Regions from separate parts of the Mesorhizobium sp. WSM4898 genome, predicted to be linked through region 1. Evidence: riboswitches for the same ligand, from Rfam matches in the RefSeq annotation. Region 1 holds a riboswitch; the other holds the start of a gene.
The links. A riboswitch is a leader RNA that binds a small molecule or an ion and turns the genes downstream of it on or off. The one in region 1 is predicted to bind cobalamin.

Region 2: it holds a riboswitch for cobalamin, as region 1 does, so the genes downstream of both, P9228_RS25345 (HoxN/HupN/NixA family nickel/cobalt transporter) here and P9228_RS08960 (DUF1636 family protein) in region 1, are expected to answer to the same signal.

What each region holds. Positions count from the first base shown of each region.
Region 1 covers NZ_JARTVQ010000002.1:309,385-316,764, reverse strand. The annotation lists gene cobN (cobaltochelatase subunit CobN) at 1-2,386, opposite strand, end outside; gene cobW (cobalamin biosynthesis protein CobW) at 2,404-3,441, opposite strand; gene P9228_RS08960 (DUF1636 family protein) at 3,443-3,871, opposite strand; cobalamin riboswitch at 3,910-4,110, opposite strand; gene P9228_RS08955 (winged helix-turn-helix domain-containing protein) at 4,140-5,339, opposite strand; gene P9228_RS08950 (NADH-quinone oxidoreductase subunit A) at 5,674-6,039, shown strand; gene P9228_RS08945 (NADH-quinone oxidoreductase subunit B) at 6,030-6,611, shown strand; gene P9228_RS08940 (NADH-quinone oxidoreductase subunit C) at 6,616-7,221, shown strand; gene P9228_RS08935 (NADH-quinone oxidoreductase subunit D) at 7,231-7,380, shown strand, end outside.
Region 2 covers NZ_JARTVQ010000008.1:85,014-92,393, reverse strand. The annotation lists gene P9228_RS25350 (HWE histidine kinase domain-containing protein) at 1-477, shown strand, start outside; gene P9228_RS25345 (HoxN/HupN/NixA family nickel/cobalt transporter) at 977-2,044, opposite strand; cobalamin riboswitch at 2,134-2,325, opposite strand; gene P9228_RS25340 (DOPA 4,5-dioxygenase family protein) at 2,409-2,816, opposite strand; gene P9228_RS25335 (hypothetical protein) at 3,059-3,784, opposite strand; gene P9228_RS25330 (hypothetical protein) at 4,316-4,459, shown strand; gene P9228_RS25325 (nucleoside hydrolase) at 4,490-5,464, opposite strand; gene P9228_RS25320 (ATP-binding cassette domain-containing protein) at 5,591-7,380, opposite strand, start outside.

The DNA.
Region 1 (7,380 bases):
CCTTGATGTGACGCCCGTCGAGCGCAGCGAGCAGGGCGTCTTTTTCGGTCTCGGCGCTTTGGCGGCGCAGCGGATCGGCTTCGTCATCGGGCGCGCGGCCATAGACATGCAGCCCGTCCTTGACGGCAAAATCCTTGAGGTCGCACAGCCACGCGTCGATGCGGCGCAGCGCCTCGTCCGGCGCATCGGTTCCGGCAACTCCGGCTTCGGCAGCCAGCCCGGATTTCTCCGCTGTCTCGACGATGAGCCTGGCCAGACGGTCGCGGCGGCGGCGGTCGAGCCCGTCGGCTTGTGCGTATTCGTCGACCAGCCGCTCAAGCCTCTGTTGCGCCTCGTCGAGCCCGGCGCCGGTCAGCGGCGGCGGCAGGTGACCGAGCGTGACGGCCGAGATGCGGCGCTTGGCCTGCGCCGCCTCGCCGGGATTGGAGACGATGAAGGGATAGACAACCGGCAGCGAGCCGGTGACGATCTCGGGAAAGCAGGTGTCGGAGAGCGCGACCGTCTTGCCCGGCAGCCATTCCAGCGTGCCATGCGCGCCGACATGGACGATGGCGTGGACGCCGAGCGACTTTTGCAACCACAGGCCGAAGGCGATCAGCTCGTGGCGCGGGGGAAGGGTCGGGTCATGGTAGTCAGCGCGGCGGTCTGCGGAGCGGCCACGGTCGGGGGCCAGCGCCACGGTGACGTTGCCGAAGATGGCGGCGCGGAAGGGGAAGCTTGCGGAAGGAGGCGCTTGAACACCCCCCTCTGTCCTGCCGGACATCTCCCCCTCAAGGGGGGAGATTGGCAGTTTCGCTGACGGCGCTTCTCCTCCAGCGTTGATGATTGGCGAAAGCATCGATGCAGGCGCAATCTCCCCCCTAGAGGTGGAGATGTCCGGCAGGACAGAGGGGGGCGCATTGACGTGAGCTTTGTCGTTGGCTCTCCCCCACGCTGCCTCAACCGTGTCGCGTGCACCTTCGGGAAGCGCTGCCGAAAAGGCGAGATATTCCTGTAAGGTGAGACCAAGTCCACCCACCTCCAACACATCCAGCAGCCCGCGTGGCGATTGTGGAATCCCATCAACCGCATAGCCCTGTTCCTTCAGGTCCTGCAGCATGGCGAGCACGCTCGACGGCACATCCAGGCCGACAGCATAGCCGGTGCGTCCGGGCGCGCTTGGATAATCCGGAATCAGGATCGCCAGCTTGCGTTCCGCCCGCTCCGTCCGTTGAAGGCGAATGATCGCCGCGACGCGAGCGGCGACCTGGGCGACGCGATCCGTTTCCGGTCGGTTGGCGAAGGCGCGGAAGGCCAGCGCCGGATCGGCGTCGATCTCGCCCTTGAAGGAGATCGCGCCGGCGAGGATACGGCCATCGAGCTCGGGCAGCACGACATGCATGGCAAGGTCGGCGGGCGCCAGGCCGCGCTGGTTTTTCTCCCAGACTTCGCGCCGCGTCGTGGCGACGATGACCTGGAACACGGGCACGCCGGCACGGTCGAAGAGCGTTTCGGCACCAGGCTCGGCACCGGAAGCGAAGGCGGTTGCAGTGACGATGGCGGACGGGTTCAACGAGGTGATGGCGGTTTCGACGAAAGCCAGCGATACCGGGTCCTTGAGGCTCGAAACAAAGATCGGCATTGGCGTCATGCCCTGCGACCGAAGGGCATCTGCGAGTGCATCGATTGGCGCGACGTCCGCGGCAAGCAGCATCGAGCGGTAGAAGAGGATGGGGATGACGGGGGCACCGACGCTGTCGATGTTGAGCTCTGTCACACCCCCCTCTGTCCGGCAGGACAGAGGGGGGTGTGAAGGACCGCCGACATCGATGATCTCAAGCTCCTCTACAACCCCCAATCCAGCCTGGTAATACCCCGCCTTCGGCACGCTCACCGGCTCGGCCACGGCCGTATCCGACCCGGCGAGCCTTGCCAGTCTTTGCACCAGCGCGCTCATGTTCGCCGGGCCGCCTTCGCGGAAATAGCCGAGCAGGGCGTCGAGTTCGGCGCGCGGCAGGGTCGAGGCGTCGATCAGCCGCAGATCCTCGTCGTGGCTTTCGCCCGGCAGCAGCGCCAGTTTGATATTTCGCTCGCGCGCAACCGCTGCGAGCTGGTCGCAGCCGTAGCGCCACCAGTCGTAGCCGCCGAGAATGCGGACCAGGACGACCCTGGCATGGCGCGCGACACTGTCGATCCAGAGATCGACCGACATCGGATGGCAGAGATCGCGAAGTGCTGCCAGCCGCATCGACGGCAGCCGAGCGGCGTCGGCCTTCCAGGCAGCGGCGAGGCCGGCGAGATCGCTGTCGGTGAAGGACAGCGCCACGACATCCGCAGGCGTCTGCCTGAGGTCGATCGGCTCGGCGAGATCGTCGAGCGAGGCGGATGTCGTGGTGAGGATGTGCATCGCGGTTCGGTCTTGCCTCAGCCGGCGAGGATACGCTCGATCGCCGGACGGTTCAGCCCCTTGAGGCCGATGACGACGAGCCGCGATCGGCGGTCGTCGTCCGGCGTCCAGGCGCGGTCGTAATAATGGTTGACGCGCGGGCCGACGGCCTGGAGCAGCAGCCGCATCGGCTTGCCGCCCACCTCGACAAAGCCTTTGACGCGCAGAACGTTTTCCTGCTCGGCGGCGAGGGCGACGCGCTTGGCCAGCTCGTCCGGACTGGCGATGGACGGGATATCGATGACGAAGGAGTCGAAATCGTCATGCTCATGGTCGAGCTCGTCGTCGTGATGGGTCTTGCGGTTCTCGATGTCGTTCTCGACCGCGAGACCAAGACCGAGCAGCACGGAGGGATCGACCTTGCCCTGCGCGGTCGGCACGACCTTGACGGCGCGCGCCACATGCTCGCCGATGACGGCATTGGCGCGGACTGAGCCCGCCGCGTCCATCAGATCGCTCTTCGACAGGATGATGAGGTCGGCGCAGGCGATCTGGTCCTCGAACACCTCTTCGACCGGATCGTCGTGGTCGAGGGAATCGTCGGCGGCGCGCTGCGCCTGCAGGGCGTCCATGTCGGAGGCGACGCGGCCGTCGGCCAGCGCCGGACCGTCGACCACGGCGATGACGCCATCGACGGTGACGCGGCTCTTCACCGTCGGCCAGTGGAAGGCCTGGACGAGCGGCTTCGGCAAAGCGAGGCCGGAGGTTTCGATCAGGATGTGGTCGACCTTCGGCGTGCGCGACAGGATCTGGTCGAGCGCCGGCACGAAATCGTCGGCGACGGTGCAGCAGATGCAGCCATTGGCGAGCTCGACGATATTTTCCTCTGGGCAGGTGTCGATGCCGCAGCCTTTCAGGATCTCGCCGTCGATGCCGACATCGCCGAATTCGTTGACGATGATCGCCAGCCGCTTGCCCTTGGCGTTTTCGAGCAGGTTGCGGATCAGCGTGGTCTTGCCGGCGCCGAGAAAGCCGGTGACGACAGTGCAGGGAACACGGGAGAGGGATGCGGTCATGTCAGTCCTTCAGCAGGTCGAGGGGAGGGATGCGGGCAACCAGGCCGCGCTTGAGGGAATCGGGCCGGCCTCGCCAGGGGATGAGGCCGTCGGTCGAGGTGGCAAAGAGCTTTGCGCCGATGACGAGGTCGGCGCCGCTGGTCGTTTCCAGGTCACCGAAGACATAGCTCCAGCAGCCGTCGCGCAGCAGCGCCGCGCTCAGGCGGCGTTTGCAATTGCCGAGACACTCGACGATGCGGATGCGGATTTTCTCGTCCGGCGCGGCGCGGCGCGCGTCTTCGGCAAGGAGGGCGCCGGCGCGCGGATGCGCGTCCGAACCGGTCTCATCGCGGCAGGAGGAGCAGACGATGACGGTCACTTCCGATAGCGCGTCGCGGGGTTCGGACGAAGTGTCCGCGGTATTAGCCGGAAAACTGACGTTGCGATCCAAAACCAGGCTCCTTGCCCGGAAAACCCGCCGAGCGATCGGATTCTCATGTCTCAGACGGCAGGTCTCCTGGCTCGCGGGTCGTCGCCTTACGCCGCCTTCCCGGGAAACATCCCAGTGGTTTTCGGCTGAGGCTCGTCGCTCACAGTTGCGGGGACAGCCGCGGATTTGGGTTTTCCCGCACCGCATTCCCTCTTGGCTCCTCCCCTTGCCGGGAGGAGACCGTCTGCGGCGGATTTAGGCTTAGAGGTGCTGGCATGTCAACGCGCGGCTACGACACCGAAATGTCGGCCAACGCCGGCCCAAGGTCGCCGGCCGGCGTCACCTCGATGGTTTCCAAGCCGAGCCATGCCTGCATCTGTTTCAACTCATCGAAGAGCTGTGCGGCCGTTTCGGCGGGAGCGCCGGCTTCGGCAAAAGCCGCATGGACGCGCAGCACGCCGGCCGGCCGGTCAGCTCTCAAATCGACCCGGGCAACGATCCGGTCGCCGAGCAGGAAAGGCAGCACGTAGTAGCCGTACTGGCGCTTCTCGGCCGGCGTGTAGATCTCGATGCGGTAGCGGAAGCCGAAGAGTTTTTCCGTCCGGGTGCGTTCGAATACCACCGGATCGAAGGGCGCGAGCAGGGCGCGGGCCTCGATGCGGCGCGGAAAGCGGGCGTCCTTGTGGAGATAGGCGGGCTTGTCCCAGCCTTCGACCTTCACCGGCAGCAGTTCGCCCATCTCGACCAGTTCCTCGATTCTGGCTCTCGTATCGCCAGGCGCCAGGCGGAAATAGTCACGCAGATCGCCATAGGTTGCGATGCCATGGGCGCGGGCGGAAATGCGCAGCAATTGGCGATGCGCGTCCTCGACCGAGGGCACCGGCAGGTCGAGGATGGCCGGCGGCAGAACCCGCTCGGGCAGGTCGTAATAGCGCTCGAATCCTCGCCGGTAGGCGGTGGTGATGCGCCCGGCCCAGAACAGCCATTCGAAAGCGTGCTTGGCCTCGCTCCAGCCCCACCATCCGCCATTGCCCTTGTGGCCTTCGATGTCGGAGGCGGCGATCGGCCCGCGTTCCGCGACTTGGCCGTAGATCTCCTCGATCATCGCCTTGCGCTCGCGGCCCCATTTGGCGAGGCCGAGATACATTTCCTCGCCTTTCTCGGCCCGCCGCATGCGCCAGCGCATCAACGGATAGGTCTCGACGGGCAGGAAGGAAGCCTCATGGGCCCAGTATTCGAAGACGGTTCGCTTGCGCGTGACGGCCGCGTTGTCGAGCAGCGCAAGCGGGTAGGGGCCGAGGCGCGAATAGAGCGGCATATAGTGGGCGCGCACCACGGCGCTGACGGAATCGATCTGCAGCAGGCCAGTTCGGGAAAGCACACGGGCGAGATGGCGACGATCGGGCGTGCCGGCCGGCCGCGCATCGGTAAAACCCTGCGCGCCGAGCGCAATGCGCCTTGCTGCGGCGAGCGAGATCTTTTCTTTCATCCAGCTACCTTGCCCTGATCCTTTGCCGGGATTTCCAGTCGGTGATTCCGGCCATGCTAACAGGCAAATGGCGGGAGATATGTCAGGATAGAAAAGTGGACTAAAACATGAAGGAAATCAAACAGGAGCGGATCGGACCAGTTTCTTCCGATATGGCGTCCAGGGCCGGATTTTGAACAAGGTTTGACTTGCGTCGCCGAAACCGCTGCGCTAACCCTCGCCGCGTCGCAGCATAGGCCACCTAAAACGGTTCAGCGGGTTAAACTGTCACGCTTCCGCCTTAGAGTCCGTTGCTGTAATCAAAGTGAACTGGCCGCCGAAGGAAAGTCGCCGCATGAGCGCACTCCTAAGTTCGTATCTGCCCATCGTGCTCTTCATCGCAGTGGCGATGGTTGTCGGCCTGGCGCTGATCGTTGCGCCGTTCCTGGTTGCCTACCGCAATCCCGATCCGGAAAAGCTTTCCGCCTATGAATGCGGGTTCAACTCATTCGACGACGCCCGCATGAAGTTCGACATCCGCTTCTACCTGGTGTCGATCCTGTTCATCATCTTCGATCTCGAGGTCGCCTTCCTGTTCCCGTGGGCGGTGTCCTTCTCCAAGCTCGGCATGCTCGGCTTCTGGTCGATGATGGTATTCCTGGCGGTGCTGACCATCGGCTTTGCCTATGAATGGAAAAAAGGAGCGCTAGAATGGGATTGAACGACAGTTCAGGCACCCTCGTCGCGCCGAAGCCTAAGGGCATCATCGATCCCAACACCGGCAGGCCGGTGGGGGAGGACGATCCCTTCTTCCTCGAGATCAATAATGAGCTGGCCGACAAGGGCTTCCTTGTCACCTCGACCGAGGCGCTGATCACTTGGGCGCGCAGCGGCTCGCTGATGTTCATGACCTTCGGTCTCGCCTGCTGCGCGGTCGAGATGATCCACACCTCGATGCCGCGCTATGACTCAGAGAGGTTCGGCGTCGCGCCGCGCGCGTCTCCGCGCCAGTCCGATATCATGATCGTCGCGGGTACACTGACCAACAAGATGGCGCCGGCGCTGCGCAAGGTCTACGACCAGATGCCGGAGCCGCGCTACGTCATCTCGATGGGTTCGTGCGCCAATGGCGGCGGCTATTATCACTATTCCTATTCGGTGGTGCGTGGCTGCGACCGCATCGTGCCGGTCGACATCTATGTCCCCGGCTGCCCGCCGAGCGCCGAAGCGCTGCTCTACGGCATTCTCCTGTTGCAGAAGAAGATCCGCCGCACCGGCACGATCGAACGGTGAACCAATGGCCTTGGCGTTGCACGAACTCTCCACCTATCTCGGCGAGAAGCTCTCCGGCCGCATCGGCGAAACGGTGCTTGCTTATGGCGAACTGACGGTTTGCGTCGAGCCGGGCAACTTGACCGAGGTCGCGACCTTCCTGCGCGACGACCCGCGCTGCCAGTTCGTCTCGATCATCGACATTTGCGGCGCCGACTATCCGTCGCGTGCCAAGCGCTTCGACGTCGTCTACCACCTGTTGTCGCCGAAGCAGAACGTCCGCATCCGCCTCAAGGTCCAGGCCGACGAGGAGACGCTGGTGCCGTCGCTGACCGGCGTCTATCCCGGCGCCGACTGGTTCGAGCGCGAGACCTATGATCTCTACGGCGTGCTCTTCTCCGGCCATCCGGACCTGCGCCGCATCCTCACCGACTACGGCTTTGAAGGGCATCCGCTGCGCAAGGATTTCCCGCTGACCGGCTTCGTCGAGGTTCGATACGACGACGAGGCCAAGCGAGTCGTCTATGAACCGGTGGAATTGAAGCAGGAATTTAGAAACTTTGACTTTTTGAGCCCATGGGAGGGAACGGATTACGTCCTTCCGGGCGATGAAAAGGCGAAGCCAAATTGAGGCGCCACAATGGCTGAAACCTCCGTCCGCAATTTTAACATTAACTTTGGGCCTCAACACCCTGCTGCGCACGGCGTTTTGCGTCTCGTGCTGGAGCTGGACGGCGAGGTGGTCGACCGCGTCGATCCGCATATCGGCCTGCTGCATCGCGGTACCGAG
Region 2 (7,380 bases), on a different contig from region 1:
GACTGGCGCGGCGCAGGCATGGCCGACCTTGTGCGCGAACATTTGCGGCCGTTCGGACACGAAGAGCGCATCTCGCCATCCGGGCCGGACGTGACGCTGCGGCTGAACGCGGTGCAGAACATCGGCATGGCGCTGCATGAGCTGGGCACCAACGCGACGAAATACGGCGCCCTGGCCGGCGACACCGGAACCGTGCGAATGGACTGGCGGGTAGCCCCGGCCCCCGAAGGCAGCGATTTCGAGCTGGTCTGGGAGGAACATTTTTCCGAACCTGCCGCGGCCGCCGATGCCAAGCCACACAAAGGCTTCGGCAGCGTCGTTCTCCAGCGCGTCGTCCCCACCAGCCTCTCCGGCCACGCCTCCATGGAACGGCTGCCTGGCCTCGTTCGCTGGACGCTTTCGGCGCCGCTCGCCAACGTGGTTGTCGCCCGCGGGGCGGAGCTGGACGGCGATGAGCAGATCGGCGGGCTGACGTGAAGGCGTTTGCATCCTGAGGAGGCGCCGCCGAGCCCTCGCCGTCCCGCCGTGGGCCGAATGGCCTGCGCTGCTCCCATTTTTTGCCTTCCCTTCCCGGTTTTTTTCGAACAGAAAAGCGCCAGCTTTTCTGTTCTGGACTCTGGATATTTGGACTCTGGATACTGGCTTATGGATTATGGGGCTTATCCTGGGCCTTAACCCACGGCTTATCCCAGCGCGGAATTCCGTCACGCGTCCAAAGGCTTAGGCTACGGGTCCTCAGCATGCCTTTGAAGCGCGTGCGCACGGGCCGGCGATCTCCTGTTGCTGTCTGGCCAACAGTGAACAAAATAGGAACAGAAATGTCAAGCCGGGCACCGCTGACGCGGCCGGCGATCGTCGCTTTGCCGCCATCGGCTTTCTGTTGCCGAGGCGCTTCAAGGAGGCAGGCTGGCAGCCCGCCGGGGTCTGATGGCAGAGAGATGCGGCTGGCCTGCTGCAGCCAGCCGCAGCCGGCGGTTTATGAATTCTTTGCTGCGGATGCGCTCTCCACATCATCCAGCCCCTTGGCCTTGTAGACGAGGTAGGAGATCGCCCAGGCGGCGATGAAGATGCCGATAATGGCGAAGCCCAGATTGTTGAAATTGTCGTTGAGCGTGCCGACGCCGTTCCAGAAGCCGCCCGACAGACCGAGCTTGTCACCGATCAGGCCGAGCGCCTCGATGCCGCCGATCAGTACTGCGACAAGGACCGACACCAGGGTGATCGTCATGTTGTAGTACAGTTTGCGGATCGGCTTGACGAAGGCCCACTCATAGGCGCCGAGCATCATCACACCATCGGTCGTGTCGACCAGTGACATACCGGCCGCGAAAAGCACCGGGAAGACCAGAATGGCTTCGAACGGCACGCCCTTGGCCGCTTGTGCCGCGGACACGCCGAACATGGCGACTTCGGTCGCGGTGTCGAAGCCAAGGCCGAAGAGGAAACCAAGTGGGAACATGTGCCAGCTGCGCGACACCAGCCGGAACATCGGGCGGAAGACGCGCGCCAGGAAGCCGCGATTGTTGAGCAGCAGGTCCAGGTCCTCCTCGACAAACGCCCCACCGGCCCGCACCCGCCGATAACTTCTGTAGATCGAGAAGAAGATGACGATGTTCATCGCCGCGATGGCGAGCAGGAAGAGTGCGGAAACGCCGGTACTGATCGTGCCGCCAATCTCCTGAAGGCTCTGGAAACGGCCGAGCAGGGACGTTGCCGCCGCGATAGCCGCAGCGACGATGACGACGATCGTCGAATGGCCGAGTGCGAAAAAGAAGCCGACGGAGACCGGCCGTTTGCCGTTCTGCATCAGCTTGCGCGTGACATTGTCGATGGCCGCTATGTGGTCGGCATCGACGGCATGGCGCAAGCCGAGGCCATAAATGACGAGAGCGACGCCAAGCAATGTCGGCTTGTCGTGGAAGGCGACGAAAGCCCACAGCCACGCCCCGACGTTGAGAATGGCGAGTGCGCTGTAGATTGTAATCAGCCTGGCCTTCAGGTCCGGCGCGGTTTTGTTCAGCATTTTCGATAGTTGGATCAGCATGGTTCTGCCTTTGACGTTGCCTGTCATCGCAGGGAACTCGCCCCGCCGTCCGGCCAGGCGCGCACACCGGATCACCCCGTCCGATGTTCTGCTTTGACGTCCATGATGGCAGGTCTCCTGGCTCGCGGATTCCCGCCGCTTTCGCCTTCCCGGCCCATGCAGCCAGTGGCATCGTGAAACCGGCACGCCGCTTACAGTTGCGGGGGCAGCCACGGCTTTGGATTTCTCCGCACCGCGTTCCCTTTTGATCCCCGAAGGGAACCATCGGCGCGAATTCGCCACACCGCGATTGGCCAGTCAATCAACAACTCCGACGGCCAGCGGCCTCTCACGCCATCGTGACGAAAGGGCTGCGCCCCCCCCCTCACACCCCCAGCGTCGGCTCGGTATTCACCTCCAGCGCCTCTTCCGCCTCGTCCTCCTCGCCAAGCACCTCGCCCTTCACCGGCAGTGCCCGTCCGATCCAGATCGGGTCGATAAGGTGGTCGCGCTTGGGGTTGGTGGTGTTGGGATGGATGAGGATGCTCAGGCCGCCATGGTTCAGCATCAGCCAGGGAACCAGCGTGGCAAAGATCTCGGTGGCGAAGGAGACCTGGTACATGGCTTGCTTGTGCGGGCCGACCGGCTCGTCGCGCCAATTGCCCAGGCGCACGCGGAAACGCTCTGCGATGCGCTGGCGAAGCCATTCGGCATGCTGCCGCTCGGCCTCCCCGCCGTAGTAGATATGGGCGTGATAGCTCGCGATCTCGGCGATCGGCCTGACTTCGTTCATCGCGATGCTCCCCTTCGATGATTTTTTCGCCCGGCGGAACTCTAGCCGAAGCGCGGGCGCCTTGTCTGCAGCCGGCCGCGGTCTGCGCCTGCGGTCGGCAGGGTTGTCGGATATTGCGCTCCCCCGCTCGGTCTCGGCTGCGCCGAGCCACCTCTCCCGTCCACCTTGTGGGGGCGAGGAATTGCCAAACCGCCGAGGTTGCAACCGGCAGGAAGGATGGCAATGGCCGTTCTGCCTTTGCCCTAAATCACCGCGGTGACCGTGCCCTTCGCATCTAGGCGACAGCCGACTTTCGCCTGCCTCACTTCGATGCCGCCTCGCCTGTCATAGTCTATGCGCACCTCGATCGGCGCGTTGAGCCCGCTTCGGCGTTGACGCAAGGGGCCGGCGCTGACCGTGTAAACACGCACGGCGCCGAGGGGCTTGGCGGCCGCCGTGATCGCGGCGCGACAGGCGCGCACTACGGCGGCCGGCGTGCCGGGTATCGCCTTCGGAGGTGACAGCGGCGCGATGCGATAGCCTTTGGTGACCCGCCGGAGGTCGCCGCCGGCGGATCTGGAGGGCCTCAGCACTGGAGGCAGCACAATGGTCTGCGTCGCGCTTTTGGCCAAAGCAGGGGCTGTCGGCACCGCGGCCGGGTTCTGCGCAGAGGCAGCCGATCCGCTGACGGCGGAAGGATCGTCGCCCGCGGCGGCGGCGCCCACGCTTGTCGACACGCCTGTGCTGGTGCTGCCCAGATTGCCGCCGGCATTGACGCCGAGCGATCCGCCGCCGGTCGATGCGCCGACGTTTGCGCCGCCGACACCGTCGGCACTGGCGCCCACGCCCGCCGACACGCCTTGCGAACCGGCGCCCAATCCGGCGCCCACGCCGATGCCGCCGACCTTGCCGCCCACGCCGACGTCAAGCGCCGAGGCAGGCCCGATCGGGATGGCGATCGCCAGCGCGGCTGCTAGGTATTTTTTCATGGCCAGACCTTTGTTCCAAGGCCAACCTTGTGTGGCTCCTCATCGAGCGTTCCGCTCGACAGCGGTCTGCGAAGCCTTCGTCGTGCGAATGCGTGCCGAGCGATGGCGACTTCTCGCCTTGCCAAGCATCGGCCTCGGCGGTGACCGGCGCGGCTGGAGGCCGCTCGAAAGACGAATGATAGAAAAGCGGTCTCGGCAACGCCAAGCACTGAAAAAGGCTTAGGACTTCTCCTTTCAACTTAGCTGTCGACAGCAGGGCAAGTTTGAGCTCGCCTACGCGCTGCTAACGGGTAACTTTCAAATTAGTTTCAACTAAAATGCAACAGAACAAGGACACCACCGTGCCAGCGCCGGTTGCTGATGCCGACGCCGGGCTCTCGTCGAAATGGCCGTCTCGCCTTCGCCGGGCCAATTCTCCCCCACTTCCTGGCGTGCGCGGGCCTGGAGGCTTGAGAGTCGCCCAGGGCGGCAAGGCGCCCGCGCTACCGGCTCGAAGCCGCAACGCTCGTCGCGCTGGCCGACAAGGACGCGGTGCTGGTCGGCCAGGCCGACCTGTTGCGATCGATGGTCGAGGGTGCGGCCGGCGATGCGATCCTGGCCAACAAGCGCGAGATCGAGACCGGCATCGCCGCCATCAGCGCCACATTGCGCGACAGGCAATCGTTCCTGCTGTGAGGGCCGGCTAGGCCTTGCCCCTGGAGCGCCTCACGCCTTTTGACTGGTGAGGCGCTCGAGCGCATCGACGATCAGGTCGCAGAATTTCGCATGGTCGAGCTTCATCGCCACGGTATGGCGGAAATCGACCTGCTCGCTCGCCGTGCCGCCGAAATGGCGCATGCCGCCCAGCTTCTCGAAATTGCAGACCGTCATGCCCTTGGTCCACCGTCCGGCAAGCTCGACGCGGATATCGGCCTTCTCGGTGGTGAAGACGCCTGCATCGATCATCGCCGCCACGCAGCAGGCGTCATGGACGGCGGGATGGGCTATCTGCAGCAGGCCGCCATGCGTGGTCGCGATGAACTCCCAGATATCGAGAATGAATTTGGCGATCGGGCCGCCGACAGCGCGCACCCTGTCCTGCAGGTCGGGGGTGGCCAAGGCCTGGTGCGTGAGGTCGAGCCCCACCATGGTGACGTCCCAAGCGGCGCGGAACACCACGTCTGCGGCCTCCGGGTCGGCATAGACGTTGAACTCGGCCGCGGGCGTGATGTTGCCGCGCGTGAAACTTCCGCCCATCGCGACGACCCGCTTCACCCGCTCGACGATGCGCGGCTCCTTGCGCACGGCTAGAGCGATGTTGGTGTAGGGCCCGACCGGCACCAGCGTGACGGTTTTCGGCTCATGCGCCATGACCGTCTCGATGATGAAGTCGACGGCATGGCGCTTGTCGAGCTCGAACGAGGCGGGCGGCAGCTCCGGGCCATCGAGCCCGGTCTCGCCGTGGATCTCGACGGCCAGCACCTGGTCGATGATCAGCGGGCCGGGAGAGCCTTTCGCCACCGGCACCTTTATGCCGTAGGCCGTGCATACGGAGAGCGCATTGCGCGTGGTGTTCTCGACAGTGTGGTTGCCCGAAACCGTGGTGATGCCGAGAAGGTCGATGTTCGGGTTGCCGGCCGCAAGCAGGATGGCGATGGCATCGTCGTGCCCCGGATCGCAGTCGAGGATGATCTTTTCCATGGGGGTCGCCTCTCCCTGGCCTGCGGCGATTACAGACCGGGGCCTCTGGTGACGTCAAGGTTGCCATCCGGACGAAGCGCGATCACCACAACTGACGCTCTTGCCGCCCCGCCCATAATGCCGCCCTCAGCGCGCCTGCCCGCCTCTCGCCCCGCTCCCCCACAGCGCCCGCGCGAACACGTTGCGCTTGCCCTTGCGCGGCGCCAGCTCCACATCGCTGACCAGCTTCGCGCCGCCCTCGCGCCGCTCCAGCGTGATCTTGCGGCTGTGGAAGGCTTCCAGCTCGGCGCGGTGGGCGACGCTGATGACGGTGACCTTCGGCAATGCCTGGACCACCGTCTGCATCATCTTGTCCTGGCTCTTCTCGTCCAGCGCCGAGGTCGCCTCGTCCAGCACGACGATGTCTGGCTCGTGCAGCAGCAGGCGCGCGAAGGCGAGGCGCTGCTTTTCGCCGCCGGAGAGCGTCTGGTCCCACGGCGCCTCTTCCTCGATCCTGTCCTGCAGGTAGCCGAGGCCGACCTTGTCGAGGGCGGCGTCGATCTCGTCCACCGTCCAGTTGTCGGCGGCGGCCGGATAGGCGACCGCGCGCCGCAGCGTGCCGGTCGGGATGTAGGGGCGTTGCGGCAACATGAACAGCCGCTTGCCGGCATGGAAATTGACGCTGCCGCCGCCCCAGGGCCACAGGCCCGCGACGGCCCGCACCAGCGTCGACTTGCCGGTGCCGGATTCGCCGGCGACCAGCACCCGCTCGCCCGGGTTGATCTCGACCTTCGTCTCGTTGACCACGCCGGTGCCGTCGTTGAGGGTGACGGAGAGATCGTCCAGGCTGAGCATGGCGCCGTTTTGCGTCTCGCCGCGCCGGATGCGCCCAAAGGACTCGCTCTCTTCGGCGCGCTCCAGCCCGTCGAGCGACATCATCAGCGAAGCGACGCGGCGCGCCGAGGCGTTCCAATCGGCCAGGCGCGGATAATTGTCGACCAGCCAGCCGAACGCGCCTTGCACGATGGCAAAGGCGGAGGCCGCCTGCATGACCTGGCCGAGCGACATCGAGCCTTCGAGGAATTTCGGCGCGCAGAGCAGCACCGGCACCACCGGCGCGAACAGCATCGACCCTTGCGAGACAATCGCGGTGCGCATGTGCTGTCCGGTCAGCAGCGCCCATTGCCTCAGCACATGGCCGAAATTCCTGTCGATTCCGCTGCGCTCCTCCGCCTCGCCGCCGAGGAGCGCGATGCTCTCGCCGTTTTCGCGCACGCGTGTCAGCGTGTAGCGGAATTCGGCTTCCGCCTGGTTCTTGCGCTCCGAAAGCTGCACGAAATGGCGGCCGATGACCACCATCGAGGTCGAGGTGATGGCGGCATAGATGACCGCGGTGACGACGAGGAAGCCGGGGATGGTGATGCTCTCGCGGCCGAGCGGCAAGGTGAGCGCGCCGCCGATGGTCCACAGCACGACGATAAAGGTCGAGGCCGACAGAAAGGCGTTGAGGACGCCGGAGATGAAATCGACGGGGGACTCGGTGGCGATGCGCAGATCTTCGGTGAGACGGGCTTCGGGGTTCGAGTGGTCGCCGGCGACGAGGTTCAGCTGATAGTAGCGGCCGCTGGCCAGCCAGCGCGCGATGACAGATGTGGTGAGCCAGGAGCGCCAGCGGCGCTGGATCGTCATGCGCAGATAGACCTGAGCGACGACAAGGCTGGCGCTTCCGGCGACCAGCGGCACGAAGACGGCGCTCAGCATATAGACGGTGTGGACATTGCGCTGTTCGATGGCGTCGAAGAAGGCGCGGTTCCAGACATTGATGCCATACTGGAAGCCGACATTGACGCAGATCAGCACCAACAGCCCAATCGTAAACGGCCATGCGAGCTTGTCGCCATTCCGGCCCCAGTAGCCGCGCCCGCTGATCCAGAACC